2 regions of the Stenotrophomonas sp. LARHCG68 genome follow, and region 2 is predicted to be linked to the other one. Evidence: riboswitches for the same ligand, from Rfam matches in the RefSeq annotation. Region 2 holds a riboswitch; the other holds the start of a gene.
What was found. Region 2 has a riboswitch for glycine ahead of ACIPR8_RS07870 (trimeric intracellular cation channel family protein). Riboswitches for the same ligand answer to the same signal wherever they lie in the genome.
Positions count from the first base shown of each region.

Region 1: another riboswitch for glycine. It lies ahead of gcvP (aminomethyl-transferring glycine dehydrogenase); the one in region 2 lies ahead of ACIPR8_RS07870 (trimeric intracellular cation channel family protein).

Region 1 is NZ_JBIXJV010000003.1:221,190-229,029, forward strand. It holds gene ACIPR8_RS12165 (hypothetical protein) at 255-671, opposite strand; gene ACIPR8_RS12170 (multidrug effflux MFS transporter) at 742-1,962, opposite strand; glycine riboswitch at 2,290-2,398, shown strand; gene gcvP (aminomethyl-transferring glycine dehydrogenase) at 2,509-5,373, shown strand; gene ACIPR8_RS12180 (M1 family metallopeptidase) at 5,763-7,840, opposite strand, start outside.
Region 2 is NZ_JBIXJV010000002.1:98,464-106,303, reverse strand. It holds gene ACIPR8_RS07890 (3-deoxy-7-phosphoheptulonate synthase) at 1-38, shown strand, start outside; gene ACIPR8_RS07885 (hypothetical protein) at 193-636, shown strand; gene ACIPR8_RS07880 (GIY-YIG nuclease family protein) at 655-915, shown strand; gene ACIPR8_RS07875 (YegP family protein) at 1,038-1,376, shown strand; gene ACIPR8_RS07870 (trimeric intracellular cation channel family protein) at 1,525-2,142, opposite strand; glycine riboswitch at 2,231-2,335, opposite strand; glycine riboswitch at 2,349-2,438, opposite strand; gene ACIPR8_RS07865 (acetyl-CoA hydrolase/transferase family protein) at 2,587-4,101, opposite strand; gene glnE (bifunctional [glutamate--ammonia ligase]-adenylyl-L-tyrosine phosphorylase/[glutamate--ammonia-ligase] adenylyltransferase) at 4,385-7,207, shown strand; gene ACIPR8_RS07855 (queuosine precursor transporter) at 7,235-7,789, opposite strand.

The DNA of each region.
Region 1 (7,840 bases), on a different contig from region 2:
GTTGCCACTTCCTGCGGCATCGCTGGAACATCCCACCCGATGCGTGCCATCCGAAGCGGCATGACTGACGCTTTTTTCGACATCCGTGCCGCTTCAACGGGCAATGCCGGCGTTCCATGCGACATCACCGGCACAGGGGCGACATCGCTGCACCTTGAAGGGATGGGCCTGCCGCTCCAGGTGACACGCCCGCCGCAGAAACAACAAAGGCGCCCTCGGCGCCTTCGCTGATCCGGCAACTTCCCCGCAGACGCTCAATGCGTGCCAGCGGCGCTCTTCGCGCCCACGCCCAGCTCACCGGCCAGGTTGCGCTTGTAGGTGTCGAAATCGATGCCCTGCTCGGCTACCTCGGCGTGCGCGGCGTCCTTCAGTGCGTCGGAATACATCAGGCGCACCGGGGTGTTGTTGTTCTCGTGCCATTCGGCGGCCTGCATGATCAGCGCCAGCACGCGTGCGGCGCTGGTGGTCTCGCCGGCGATCTTGCCGTCCATGCCCAGCACCCACTCGCCGTCGCGGCGGACGATGCCCGCCAGCAGGCTGCGCTGCTGGTCACGCAGTTCGGCGTGCGGCTCGACCTTGGCCTTCGGTGCCGGGTTGGCCTCGGCCTGGTTGCGGGCGCGCTCGGCCAGTTTCTTCTTCGCCTCGCGGCGGCCCTTGGATTGAATCGACATCGTGATGTGCTCTTTGCCGTCGCCGCTGATGGCGGCAGGGATAGTGTCCCCGATCGGGGGTGAAGATGGATCAGGCCGCCGGGGTGTTGCGTTGGGCGCGCTGGCTGATGCGCTCCCACTTCCACATCAGCCCGCTGCCCAGCGCGAACAACGCCGCGCCGATGGCCAGGCTCAGGCCACTGCGGCTGAGCAGCGGCGACAACACGCCGGCGATGACCGCATTGGTCACCAGCGTGCTGAAGGCCTGCATCGAGGAGGCCGTGCCGCGCTGGCGCGGGTACATGTCCAGGATCGCCAGGCTCAGGATCGGGAAGATCAGCGCCACGCCAAACGAATTGAGGGTCAGCGCCAGCACCGCCCACGGCACGCTCATCTGCGGGGCCAACGCGTTGTAGGCGATGTTGTAGACCGCCGCCACCGCCATGAACGCATAGCCGATCCGCACCGCGCGCGCGCCGGCGATGCGCCCGGCCGCGCGGCCGGAGGCATAGGCGCCCAGCGCCATGCCGCCGATGGTCGGGATGAACAACCAGGCGAACTGCTGCTCGTTCAGGTGCAGCAGGTCCAGGATGAAGGCCGGTGCCGAGGCGATGTACAGGAACAGCCCGCCAAAGCCCAGCGAGCCGGCCAGGGCCAGGCGCAGGAAGCGCGGGTTGACCGCGATGCTCCAGTAATCCTGGGCCAGCCGTGCCGGGCGCAGGCTCAGCCGGGCCTGCGGCGGGTGGGTTTCCGGCAGCCACAGGCAGGTAACCACCAGCAGCAGCGTGGAGAACGCCACCAGGAACCAGAAGATGCCCTGCCAATGGCTCCAGCCCAGCAGCCAGCCACCGATGATCGGGGCGATGGCCGGGGCGATGGAAAAGATCATCGACACCTGGCTCATCAGCCGCTGGGCGTCGTCGCCGTCGTACAGGTCACGGATGACCGCCCGGCCGATGATGTAGCCCACGCCGGCGGACAGGCCCTGCAGGCCGCGGAACAGCAGCAGCGAGCCCATGTCGCGCGACAGCGCGCAGCCGATCGAGGCCAGGATGAACACCACCAGCCCGCCGATGATCACCCGCTTGCGGCCCAGCGCATCGGACAGCGCGCCGTGGACCAGGCTCATCAGCGCATAGGTGAGCAGGTAGACGCTGATGACCTGCTGCATGGCCAGTTTGTCGGCGCCCATCTGCGCGCCGATCTGCGGGAACGCGGGGAACACCGCGTCGATGGCGAACGGGCCGAACATCGACAACCCGGCCACCAGCGCGGCGATCCGTCGCAGCGAAACCTGCTTGCTTGCTTTCATGGCTTCCTGTGAAACAACGTGCATCGGCACCGGCAGGCACACCGGTGCGGGAGAGAAAAATGAACAGGGCCGGACACGGTAACGCCGCGCGGCCATATCGCGCCTGTTTATCCGGACATGAACCCGCGTCAGCCCGCGGTACCGGCCTCCCCGCCCACCGCGTGCAACGCGCGATCCTCGGGCCGGGAACGGAATGGTAATCCAAGCCGGTGCGCAGGTCTGCCCCGGGCTATAATCGGCCGGCTGTACGAACACGGTGGGAGAAGCGGCTGACCCCGCTGCCGAAGGCGCAAACGCCCGTAAATCGCTCAGGCCCGATACCACCTGCACCAAAACTCTGGAGAGACCGGTTCAATCCGGCGCCGAAGGGGCACGAAGCACACGATCCTCGTCGCGTTGCTTCCAAACTCTCAGGCAAAAGGACAGAGGGGCGCGAGGCAAGCCACCGGCTTGCCGGCCGTGATGCCGCCTGCGCGGCAGCGGGGCCGTACCGGTGCTTGCCTGGCTCACCGCCCCAGCCCTGCATGCCTTCTCCGGACGTCAGCCATGACCCAGAACACCCCTTCGCTGCGCGAACTCGAACACTCCTCCGCGTTCGTCGACCGCCACATCGGCCCCAACGATGCCGAAATCGCGCAGATGCTGCGCACCGTTGGCCATGATTCGCTTGAAGCCCTGACCGACGCCATCGTGCCGGGCTCGATCAAGTCGCCGGCACCGCTGGCGCTGCCCGAATCGCTCACTGAGGTCGAGGCGCTGGCCAAGATCCGCGCCATCGCCGGCAAGAACAAGGTGCTGCGCAGCTTCATCGGCCAGGGCTACTACGGCACCCACACGCCGAACGTGATCCTACGCAACATCCTGGAAAACCCGGCCTGGTACACCGCCTACACCCCGTACCAGGCGGAGATCTCGCAGGGCCGCATGGAAGCGCTGATCAACTTCCAGACCCTGGTCGCCGACCTGACCGGCATGGAGATCGCCAACGCCTCGCTGCTGGACGAAGCCACCGCTGCCGCCGAGGCGATGACCCTGGCCAAGCGTTCGGCCAAGTCCAGGTCCAAGGTGTTCTTCGTGCACGACGCCGTGCACCCGCAGACGCTGGAACTGCTGCGCACCCGCGCCGAGCCGATGGGCATCGAGCTGCAGGTCGGCACCCCGGCCGAAGCCATGACCGCCGACGTGTTCGGCGTGCTGCTGCAGTACCCGGACACCACCGGCCACATCGGTGACCACAAGGCGCTGGTGGAGGCCATCCATGCCCGCCAGGGCTTGGTCGCCGTGGCCACCGACCTGCTCGCGCTGACCCTGATCGCCGCTCCCGGCGAATGGGGCGCGGACATCGCCATCGGCAACAGCCAGCGTTTCGGCGTGCCGTTCGGCTTCGGTGGCCCGCATGCGGCGTTCATGGCCTGCCGTGACGCCTACAAGCGCTCGATGCCGGGCCGCCTGATCGGCGTGTCGGTCGATGCCGAAGGCAAGCCGGCCTACCGCCTCACCCTGCAGACCCGCGAGCAGCACATCCGCCGCGAGAAAGCCACCTCCAACATCTGCACCGCGCAGGTGCTGCTGGCGGTGATGGCCTCGATGTACGCCGTCTACCACGGCCCGGAAGGCCTGCTGCGCATCGCCCGCCGCACCCACCGTCTGGCCGCGATCCTGGCCAGCGCGCTGCGCACGGCCGGTGTTGCTGTGGGCAATGACTTCTTCGACACCCTGCACGTCACCGGCGTTGACGCCGCGGCGGTGCAGGCCAAGGCCGTGGCCGCCGGCATCAACGTGCGCGTGATCGATGCCGGCGCGGTCGGCATCAGCCTGGACGAAACCGCCACCCGCGCCGACATCGTCGCGCTGGGCCAGCTGTTTGGCGCCACGGTCGACGTGGATGCACTGGACGCCGCCACCGCCGATGCCCTGCCCAAGGGTCTGCTGCGCACCAGTGCGTTCCTGACCCACCCGGTGTTCAACACGCACCACAGCGAGCACGAGATGCTGCGCTACCTGCGCTCGCTGGCCGACAAGGACCTGGCGATGGATCGCACCATGATCCCGCTGGGCAGCTGCACCATGAAGCTCAACGCCACCGCCGAGATGATCCCGGTGACCTGGCCGGAGTTCGCCAACATCCACCCGCTGGTACCGGCCGACCAGGCGCAGGGCTACAAGGAACTGATCGACGGGCTGGAAGCGATGCTGGTCGAATGTACCGGCTACGACGCGGTGAGCCTGCAGCCGAACTCCGGCGCGCAGGGCGAATACGCCGGCCTGCTGGCGATCCGCGCCTACCACCGCTCGCGCGGCGAAGGCCATCGCGACATCTGCCTGATCCCGGATTCGGCGCATGGCACCAACCCGGCCTCGGCGCAGATGTGCGGCATGACCGTGGTGGTCACCAAGACCGATGCCAACGGCAACGTCGATGTCGATGACATCCGCCGCAACGCCGAGAAGTACAGCGACCGCCTGGCCGCGATCATGATGACCTACCCGTCCACGCACGGCGTGTTCGAGGAAGAGGTGGTCGAGATCTGCCAGATCATCCACCAGCACGGCGGCCAGGTGTACACCGACGGTGCCAACATGAACGCCCTGGTCGGCGTGGCCAAGCCCGGCAAGTGGGGCTCGGACGTGTCGCACCTGAACCTGCACAAGACCTTCTGCATCCCGCACGGCGGCGGCGGCCCGGGCGTGGGCCCGTGCGCGGTCAAGTCGCACCTTGCCCCGTTCCTGCCGGGCAAGCTCGGTGACAACGGCCCGGTCGGCATGGTCAGCGCGGCCAGCTTCGGCAGCGCCTCGATCCTGCCGATCAGCTGGATGTACATCACCCTGATGGGCACCGCGGGCCTGCGCAAGGCCACCCAGGTGGCACTGCTCAATGCCAACTACATCGCCACCCGTCTGGCCCCGCACTACAAGACGCTGTACACCGGCCGCAACGGCCTGGTGGCACACGAGTGCATCCTGGACGTGCGTCCGCTGGAGAAGACCTCCGGCATCGGCGCCGAGGACGTGGCCAAGCGCCTGATCGACTTCGGCTTCCACGCCCCGACCCTGAGCTTCCCGGTCGCCGGCACGCTGATGGTGGAGCCGACCGAGAGCGAATCGCAGCACGAGCTGGACCGCTTCATCGACGCGATGATCCAGATCCGCGAGGAAATCCAGGCCATCGAGGACGGTCGCCTGGACCGCGAGGACAACCCGCTCAAGCACGCCCCGCACACCGCCGGCGCGGTGTCGGCCAGCGAGTGGACCCACGCCTATCCGCGCGAACTGGCCGCCTTCCCGCTGCCGTCGCTGAAGCTGCAGAAGTACTGGCCGCCGGTGGCACGCGTGGACAACGTGTACGGCGACAAGAACATCATGTGCGCCTGCATCCCGGTGGATGCGTACAAGGAAGACGTGGAAGCCTGATCGGCTTCTGCGGTGGCCTGATGTGACAAAGCCAGCCGGTGCGAACCGGCTGGCTTTTTGTTTGGGTGCTGGGGGCTGGGTGCTGGAAGCTAGAAGCTGCCCTCACCCCAACCCCTCTCCCGCAGGCGGGAGAGGGGCTTTAAAACGGCAATTGCCAGCAATGCTTCAACCTGCAGGGAACTGAGCCCCTCTCCCGCACGCGGGAGAGGGGCTTTAAAGCGGCAATTGCCAGCAATGCTTCAACCTGCAGGGAACTGAGCCCCTCTCCCGCAAGCGGGAGAGGGGCTATAAAGCAGCAATTGCCAGCAATGCTTCAACCTGCAGGGAACTGAGCCCCTCTCCCGCAAGCGGGAGAGGGGTTGGGGTGAGGGCAGCCTCCCCGAAGCGCCTCAGTACCCGTTCTTCCGCAACCAGGCATCCACCTGCGGCTTGCGCTCGGCGCGCAGCTTCACCCGCGTCTGGATACCGGCGATCACCGTCTCCGCATCGCGGCGCGAGGTGGCGGCGATGTACTTGTCGGCGAAGGCGTTGATCTTGTCGACCATCTGCAGGTTGTCGGCCGAGGCCCCCAGCTGCGGGAAGTAGCCTGCCCGCGAGGTACCGTCCACCAGCGTCTCCACCTTCTCGCGGTTGGCCACCGCGAAGTCGAAGGCCAGGTCCGGGTGCTCGCGCGACACGCCGCCGATCATGCCGGCACCGTTGGTCGCGCCCGGCTCTTCGGTCAAGGCCATGTCCAGCGCACGCTGCGCCAGCGTCACGTCCTTGCTCTGCGCCAGCAGGTGGTAGTACTGGTCGCGCACCATCGAGGACGTCTCCTTCTTCGCCAGGGCATGCAACTGCTCCCAGGTCGCGGCATCGGCGTGTCGTGCGACCACGCCCAGCACGGTGCGGCGCAACTCCGGCGACAGCGATTCGGGCTTGGCCAGGAAGGCGGCGAAGCGGCGGCGCGCTTCGGCGATCACCTGCGGGTCGTCCATCGCGCCGAGCATGGCGATCAGGCCGCCGCGCAGCTGGCGCGTCTGCGCCGATTCGCCGTCCCGGTCATCCCAGCCCAGCGAGGCCAGCACCGGCTCCAGGCGAGCGTAGGCGTACTTGCGGAATGCTGCCTGGCGCGTGGCATCACCTTCGAACAGGTCGTCCAGCCCACCCAGCGTGCGCGACACGCGCTGCCACAGGTCCGGCGGCGCATCGCCGGCCACCTTGGCGGTGAGGTCCAGCGTATCGGCCTCCGGCTGCAGGCCGACGGCTGCCAGCGCGCTGGCATCCATCATCACGCCGAGCTGGTCGACCACCGGCAGGCGCTCGAAGCCGTCGCTCAATGCCTTGAACTGCTCCGGCGAGTACAGCGTGCGGTAGTAGCCCTTCTGCCCGGCGTTGACCAGTACCGGCCCGGCGCAGCCCGGCAGGTCGACGGTGGCGCTGCCATCGACCAGGGTACGCACGTCCTTGCCGTCGGCGCCGCGCAGGGTCACCGGCACGCGCCAGCGCAACGGCTGCTTGTCCTTGCGGTCGATGGTGTATTCGCCCTGCTGCAGCGTCACCCGGGTCTTGCCGTCGATGCAGGCGCTGGCGCTGCGGATCAGCGGGATGCCCGGCTGCAGGGTGAAATCGTGTGCCACTTCGATGAACTGCTTGTCCGGCGCCGCCTTGGCGATCTCGCGCCAGAGGTCATCGGTGACCGCATTGCCGTAGGCATGCGCGCGCACGTAGCTGCGCACGCCATCGCGCCATGCGTCGCTGCCCACGTAGTCCTCGAACATGCTGATCACCGCCGCGCCCTTGCCGTAGGTGATGCCGTCGAAGGCCTGGCTGGCCTGCTCCACGGTGGCCACGTGCTGCACGATCGGATGCGTGGTCGCCATCGCGTCGCGCCCCATCGCACCACGGCTGGTCATGGCCGCGTCGACGTTGTTCAGGTCCCACTCCGGGTGCAGCTTGCGGGTGGTGCGGCCTTCCATCCAGGTGGCGAAGCCTTCGTTGAGCCACAGGTCGTCCCACCACGCCATGGTCACCAGGTTGCCGAACCACTGGTGCGCGATCTCGTGCGCGGCGATGCTGAAGACCGCCTGCTTGTCCGAGACGCTGGAAACCGCCGGGTCCAGCAACAGCGCGTATTCGAAGGTGAAGATCGCGCCCCAGTTCTCCATCGCGCTGAAGAACTGGCTGCCGCCCGGCGCAGCCACGTTGTCGAGCTTGGGCAGCGGATAGGGCACGCCGAAGTAGTCGTTGTACTCGGCGATCACGTCACGGCTGGCGTCCAGCGCGAACTGCGCCTGCGACAGCTTGCCGGCCGGCACCACCACGCCGATCTCGGTGCCGTTGTCGGCGGTGACGGCGCTACGCTCGAACTCGCCGGCCGACATGAAGAGCAGGTAGGTCGACATCTTCGGCGTGGTCTGGAAGACCACCTGCTTGAGCCCGTTGCCCAGCTCGCGGGTGCCGGTGGCCGGCATGTTGCTCACCGCCA
Region 2 (7,840 bases):
GTGGGCGCCGCCAGGCACAGCTGGAAGCGGCCGCCTGACTGGGCCAAGCGTGACAGCCACACTGGCACGCACCGGCCAGTCCAAGTAATTTACGCGGCGGGAGGCGCAACGCCTCCCGCCTGCTGTGGTCTCAGGGGAGAGCGCCTCACGCGGCAGGAAGCCTAGAAATCACCGCTTATGGAGAAGGAAGTGATGCGTATCCGTACGTGCAGTATGGTGCTGGCAATGATGCTGGTGCCGACCGTGGCGATGGCCAAGAGGGAAGTCGTGGATTCGGGCAGTGGCTGCCTGCAGAACCTGGCGGTGAGCGGTGGCTTCACCACCGGCAAGCAGTTCCTGGCCTCCACCGACCACGAAGGCATCAGCTACCCCGAGGCTTTCCGCAAGACGGTGGCCGCGATCGAGGCCGAGGGGCTGGTGGGTGTCTCGCCGAACGAGCAGACCGGCTACATCGCCGCCGAGCAGACGGTGCGCGGTGGCGGTGGCTCCACCGTGCCGCTGCGCACCACCGTGCGCCGCCAGAACGACGGCACCATCCGCGTCGAGGTGCGTTTCAGCATCAAGGGCGGCCAGCTGACCTCCAACAAGGCGGTGGGTGAAGGCCTGTGCAAGATCGCCGACGCGGCGAGCCTGTAACAGCGGGCGGGAGCGCGCGTGGGTAACGGTGCCTGGTTCCTGTACCTGCTGGAATGCCGCGATGGCAGCTACTACGCGGGTATCAGCACCGATGTACAGGCGCGCTTCCAGGCCCATCTGGCCGGCAAGGGCGCGCGTTACACGCGCGCGCACCCGCCGCTGCGGGTACTGGGCATGCGCCCGTACGCCGACCGTGCCGCCGCCTCGCGCGCGGAATGGCAGATCAAGCAGCTCCCCCGCCAGCACAAGCTGGCGTGGCTGGAGCGGGCCGGGGATTGAGGTAGAGTCTGGCTTGCAGCCGCCGTTCCGGGCGGCGCCAACGCCCGGGCAGCCGGGCACCACAGCCACGCATGCGGCTGTCCAGCGGCATGTCGGCATCGTCCTCAAGCGGAGGGTTCGTGATGGCAGGTTGGTACGAGTTGGAGAAGAGCAAGGACGGGCAGTTCTACTTCGTGCTCAAGGCAGGCAACGCCGAGGTGATCCTCACCAGCGAGCGCTACACCACGCGCGCGTCGGCCGAGAACGGCATCGCCTCGGTGCAGAAGAACAGCCCCGATGAAGCGCATTACGAGCGCAAGACCAGCAGCGATGGTCGACACCATTTCAATCTCAAGGCCGCCAACCACCAGGTGATCGGCAGCAGCCAGCTGTACGCATCGCAGGCCGCGCGCGAAGCCGGCATCACCAGCGTCAAGGGCAATGGGCCGAGCACGACGGTGAAGGACAAGACAGCGGGGTAGTTGGGTTTTGCCCTCACCCCAACCCCTCTCCCGCGTGCGGGAGAGGGGCTTTGAAACTGCAGTTGCGCCGATCACTTCAAACCGTCGTGAACCTGGCCCCTCTCCCGCACGCGGGAGAGGGGTTGGGGTGAGGGCAAAACCAGCCAGCTCAATGCACCTCATCCTGGTAGACGAACTTGGGCATCTCCCAGCGGTAGCGGATGGCCAGCAGGCGCAGTGCGAAACCGCCCAGCAGGCAGCACACGATCGCGGTGTCGTCGGCCACCTGCCAGTGCAGCAACAGCAGGTAGGCCGCACCGGTGAGCAGCGAGATGATCGCGTACAGCTCCTTCTGGAAGATCAGCGGCACCTCGTTGCAGAGGATGTCGCGCAGCACGCCGCCGAACGCGCCGGTCAGCATCCCGGCGATCAGCACGATCTGCGGCGCATGCCCGGCCTCGCGCGCGATGGCGCAGCCGATCAGGGTGAAGGCGATCAGGCCCAGCCCGTCCAGCACCAGGAAGGTGCTGCGGAAGTGGTGCATCCAGCGCGCCAGCCAGGTGGCGACCAGCGCCGCGCAGACGGTGAAGCCCAGGTACTCGGGGTGCTTCACCCAGCCCAGCGGGTAGTGGCCAAGCAGGATGTCGCGCAGCGAGCCACCGCCCAGGGCGGTGACGCAGGCGATCATGACCACGCCGAACAGGTCCATGCGGCGCCGGCCGGCGGCCAGCGCGCCGGTCATGGCTTCGGCGGAAATGGCGATCAGGTAGATGAGGGAGAGCAGCATGCTGTGGGTTCCAGGCAGAGCGGTGGGGCCGGCCACGCGCCTGCCGCCACCCTTGCCTGGGCAAGGATGGGACTGCGTTGACCGGTGCCGCTCCCGCTGTCCCTTGTGCCTGAGAGTTCAGCGGCGATGGCCGCGTGCCCCTTCGGCGGATCGCGCGGACGGTGTCCGGCGACCTCTCTCCAGCTCGGCGTGTCGGATGCATGGTTGGTGGGATTCCAGCCCACCGGCCTGAGCGATCATGGGAGCCTGCGCCTTCGGCGGGCGCCAGCGTGGCGCCTCTCTCCTGCATCCGTGGGTCAGTGTAACTGTTGCGTTGCAGCATGAACTGGCCGGATCTGGCAGCCCGCGCCTGTCGGTGCCAGCGCTCCCACATGAAAACAGCCGGCGGCGGGGCCGTCGGCTGCTTCGGTGCTGCGACTGCATGCCCGCTGCCGCGGGCCCTGCTCAGGCCTTCATGCTGCCCGTGTCGATGTAGCGCTGGTGCCAGGACAGCGCTTCGGGCAGCAGGTGCGGGGTGTGCTTGCCGTAGCTGTCGCGGCAGGCGCGGTCGAAGTAGTCGTTGAGCTGGTCGCGGTAGCCCGGGTGCGCGCAGTTGTCGATCACCTGGCGGGCGCGGGCGCGCGGCGGCAGGCCGCGCAGGTCGGCCAGGCCCTGCTCGGTGACGATGATCGAGACGTCGTGCTCGGTGTGGTCGACGTGGCTGACCATCGGCACGATCGCCGAGATGCTGCCGCCCTTGGCCATCGAGGGGCTCAGGAAGGTGGACAGGAAGCCGTTGCGGGTGAAGTCGCCCGAACCGCCGATGCCGTTCATGATGCGGCTGCCCATGACGTGGGTGGAGTTCACGTTGCCGTAGATGTCCACCTCGATCATGCCGTTCATGCCGATGCAGCCCAGCCGGCGCACCAGCTCCGGGTGGTTCGACATTTCCTGCGTGCGCATGATGATGCGGTCGCGGTAGAACCGGATGTTGCGCTTGAACTCCTCGTTCGCCTCCGGGCTCAGCGCGAAGCCGGTGCACGAGGCGTACTCGAGCACGCCGGACTTGAGCAGGTCCAGCATGCCGTCCTGGATCACCTCGGTGAACGCACTGAGCCCGCGCAGGCCACTGTCGGCCAGGCCGGCCAGCACGGCGTTGGGGATGTTGCCCACGCCGGACTGCAGCGGCAGCAGGTTGTGCGGCAGGCGGCCCTTGGCCACTTCGTGCTTGAGGAACTCGATCAGGTGGCCGGCGATCAGGCGGCTGTCCTCGTCGATCGGCTTGAACGGGCTGTTGCGGTCCGGACCATTGGTGCGCACCACCGCCACGATCTTGTCCGGGTCCACGTCCAGCGTGGTCTGGCCGATGCGGTCGTTGGCGTGGATCAGCGGGATCGGCTTGCGGTGCGGCGGCAGCGCGGTGCCGTAGTAGATGTCGTGCATGCCCTCGATGTCGGCGGGCTGCCACTCGTTGACCTCGATGATCACCTTCTTGGCCAGGTCCAGCCAGGTCTTGTTGTTGCCGACCGAGGTGGACGGCACCAACGCACCATCGGCGCGGATGGCCGAGACCTCGACCACGGCGGTGTCGATCTCGCCGTAGAAACCGAACCACACGTGCTGGGCGACGTGCGAGAGGTGGATGTCGATGTAGTCCAGCTTGCCGTCGTTGATGCGCTTGCGGGCATCGGGGTCGGTCTGGAACGGCATGCGCATGGCGATGCCGTCGGCCTTGGCCAGCGCGCCGTCCAGTTCGGGCGCGGTGGAGGCACCGGTCATCAGCTTGATCTGGAACGGCAGGCCTTGCGCATGCACGTCCTCGATGCGCTTGGCCAGCGCCATCGGCACCGCCTTGGGGTAGCCCGAACCGGTGAAGCCGCTCATGGCGACGGTTTCGCCCGGCTGGATCAGCGCCGCGGCTTGTTCGGCGGAGACGATGCGGTCGCGCAGGCGCGCGTCCAGGATGCGTTCGACAGACATGACGACTACGGGTTGTTGTGGGGACCGTCGATTATCGCCCTTCCCGCAGGGCTGGGGGGTTCTACCTTGGTGGGATGGTTTTTGTGGCGCGCAGGCTCTTGTACCGCCAAGTACTGTTTTGCACTGCAGCGTGCAAGTTGCTTCGGCAGGCCGCACGATCGCCCTGCATCCCGACGTGGGGGAGGGAGCAAAGCCCGCTGACAGTTCGCTGTCAGCGGGCTTTTTTAATGGCCGATCGCCGCAGATGGCGACCGCTGGCATGCGCAGATGCCAGAATCGGCGGATGGAAAATTCCCCCGCCGTAGTTCCTGAATACGTTGCCCCGGTGATTGACCGGGCCCTGGCCCGCCTCAAGCTGGCGTTGCCGGACCCGGCGCGCTGGCCGCCGTCGCAGGACGTCGAGGCGGGGCTGCGCCGACTGGCCATCGCCAGCGACTTCGCCATCGACACGCTGTGTCGGCAGCCGGAGCTGCTGGAGCGGCTGGCCGCCCCCGATCCGGCCCCGGTCCCGTTGCCCGGACTGGACCCGCTGCAGCCCACCGCCTGGCCCACCCAGCTGCGCCGCTACCGCGCGGCGGCCTCCACCCGATTGATCTGGCGCGACCTGCAGGGGCTGGATGACGTGGACGCCACCCTGGCCGGGGCCACCCGGCTGGCCGAGGACTGCCTGCAGCTGGCGCTGGCCGCGCTGGAGCAGGAATTCGCCAGCCGCCACGGCTTGGTGCGCAGCGCCGACGGTGGCGTGCAGCGGTTGGTGGTGTTCGGGCTGGGCAAGCTCGGCGGCGGTGAGCTGAATTTCTCCTCCGACATCGACCTGGTCTACGCCTACCCGGAAGGCGGCGAGTCCGACGGCGCGCGTCCGCTGGCGGCCGAGGAGTACTTCGCGCGGTTGGGCCAACGCCTGGCCCGGCTGCTGGATGAAACCACCGCCGAAGGCTTCTGCCACCGCGTCGACCTGCGCCTGCGCCCATTCGGCACCGCCGGGCGGGTGGCCTTGTCGTTCGCCGGCATGGACCAGTACTTCCAGCGCGAGGGCCGCGACTGGGAGCGCTATGCCTGGATCAAGGCGCGCGCGGTGGCCGGTGACATCGCCGCCGGCGAGGCCTGGCTGGAAACGCTGCGGCCGTTCGTCTACCGCCGCTACCTGGATTTCACCGCGCTCGATGGCCTGCGCGAGATGAAGGCGGCCATCACCGCCGAGGTCGCGCGCAAGGACCGCGTGGACGACATCAAGCGCGGCCCCGGTGGCATCCGCGAGATCGAGTTCCTGGCCCAGGCGCTGCAGTTGATCCGCGGCGGCCGCGAGGCGGCGCTGCGCGAGCGGCGCTTGCTGCCGGCACTGCGCGCGCTGATGGATGCCGGGCAGATGGCCGAGCAGGATGGCCAGGACCTGATCAGCGCCTACCGTTTCCTGCGGCGCGTGGAAAACCGCCTGCAGATGCTGCGCGATGCGCAGACCCACAGCCTGCCGACCGACCCGCTGGACCGCGAGCGCATCGCGCTGGGCCTGGACTACGCCAACTGGGAGGCGCTGCTGCAGGCGCTGGATGCGCAGCGCCAGCGCGTGGGCACCGAGTTCGGCGCGTTGCTGGCCCCGCGGCAAGGCCAGGCCGCGCCCGATGCGCTGGCCAGCTACTGGCGCGTGCTGCCCGGTGGCGGCAGCGCCGAGGTGCTGGCCGAGGCCGGTTTCGCCGATGCGGCCGGTGCCGACCAGTCGCTGCGTGAGTTCGCCCAGTCGCTGGGCGTGAAGTCGCTCTCGGACAACGCCCGCGCGCGGCTGGACCGGGTGCTGCCGGCGCTGCTGCATGCGGCCACCCGCTCCCCGCAGCCGGACGCCGCGCTGCGGCGCGTGCTCGGGCTGCTGCAGTCGATCCTGCGCCGCACCAGCTATCTGGCACTGCTGGACGAACAGCCCAGCGCGCTGACCCGCCTGGTCAACGTGCTGGCGCGCAGCGCGCTGTTGTCCGAACGGTTGGTGGCGTTCCCGCTGTTGCTGGACGAACTGCTGGACACGCGCGTGGCCGGGCCGATGCCCGGTGCGCAGGAAATGCAGGACGCCTGTTCGGCCGCGCTGGCCATCGACGACCCGGAAGCGGCGCTGCGCGCGCTCAATGAAGTGCGCCTGGCGCTGAGCTTCCGCATGGCACTGGCCTTCCACGATGGCCGCCAGCGTGCGGTGGACTGCACGTTGCAGTTGGCGCAGCTGGCCGATGCCGTGGTGGTCACCGTGCTGGAGATGGCGCGCGCGGACATGCGCCATGCACACGGTGAGGTGCCGGGCGGGCGCTTCGCGATCATCGGCTACGGCAGCCTGGGCGGCGAGGAGCTGGGCTTCGGCTCGGACCTGGACCTGGTGTTCCTGTATGACCATCCGGCCGAGGCCGAGGAGAGCGATGGCAAGCGACCGCTGGAAAGTGGCCGCTGGTTCGCACGCCTGGCGCAGAAGGTGATGGCGCTGCTGTCGGCGGTGACCGCCGCCGGGCGCCTGTACGACATCGATGTGCGGCTGCGCCCGGACGGTGGCAAGGGTGCGCTGGTGTCTTCGCTGGCCAGCTACACCGAGTACCAGCGCGAGCGTGCCTGGACCTGGGAACACCAGGCGCTGGTACGCGCGCGCGGGGTTGCCGGCACCGGGTCGTTGCTGGCCGATTTCGAACAGGTGCGCGACGCCACGCTGGGCCGGGCGCGCGACGCGGAAACCCTGTTCGGCGACGTGATGAAGATGCGCGGCCGCATGCGCGCCGAACTGGACCGCAGCGATGCCGGACGGCTGGACCTGAAGCAGGGTGCGGGCGGGCTGGTCGACCTGGAGTTCGTGCTGCAGACCGGTGTGCTGTCGCAGGCCGCGGTGCATCACGCGCTGTGCGGGCCCCGCCAGACGCCACGCCTGATCACCGCCCTGGCCGGCGTCGGTTGGCTGCAGGAAGACACCGCGGCGGCACTGCACGATGCGCATGCAACGCTGCTGGACGTGGGGCTGGGCTGCACGTTGGACCGGCGCCCGCGCATGGCGGTGCCGACGGCGGAGATCCAGGCCGCCTGTGCGGCGATCACCGCCGCGGCGGTGGGCAAGGGCCTGGTATTCCCGGGCGGCGCCGGGGAGTGAGGCACGCCGGCGGCGGGGCGCCTGGGGTTACTGCTTCACCGGTGCCATCTTCCACAGCAGGGCACGGAACGGCGCCAGCAGGCACAGGCCGATGCCGAGCTTGACCAGCCAGTCGCCGACCGCCCAGCTGACCCAGGGCAGCTGCGAACCGGCGAAGGCGATCGACCAGAAGATGGCCGTGTCCAACGTGGCGCTGCAGGTGGTGGCCACCATCGGTGCGCGCCACCAGTTGCCCACGCGCAGGCGGTCGAACACGGTGATGTCCAGCAGCTGCGCGCAGATGAAGGCCAGGCACGAGGCCACCGCGATGCGCGGGGTGGCGATCCAGACCGACAGCACCACCGCCACCGCGAAACCGGCCCAGGCCACGCGGCGCGCGGCCTGCGGGCCGAAGCGGCGGTTGATCAGGTTGCTGACCAGGAACGCGACCGGGTAGCTGAAGGCACCCCAGGTCAACCAGTCATTGATCGGGTACTGCACCAGCACATTCGAGCCCAGCACCACGGCGCCCATCGCCAGCACTGCCAGCAGCAGCGAGGTGGGGGTGAGCGGGGCGAAGCGGATGGACGGATGTGGGGACATGGGCACTACGGGCAGCACCGTGAGGCGCCGCATCGACAAGGGATAAGGGGG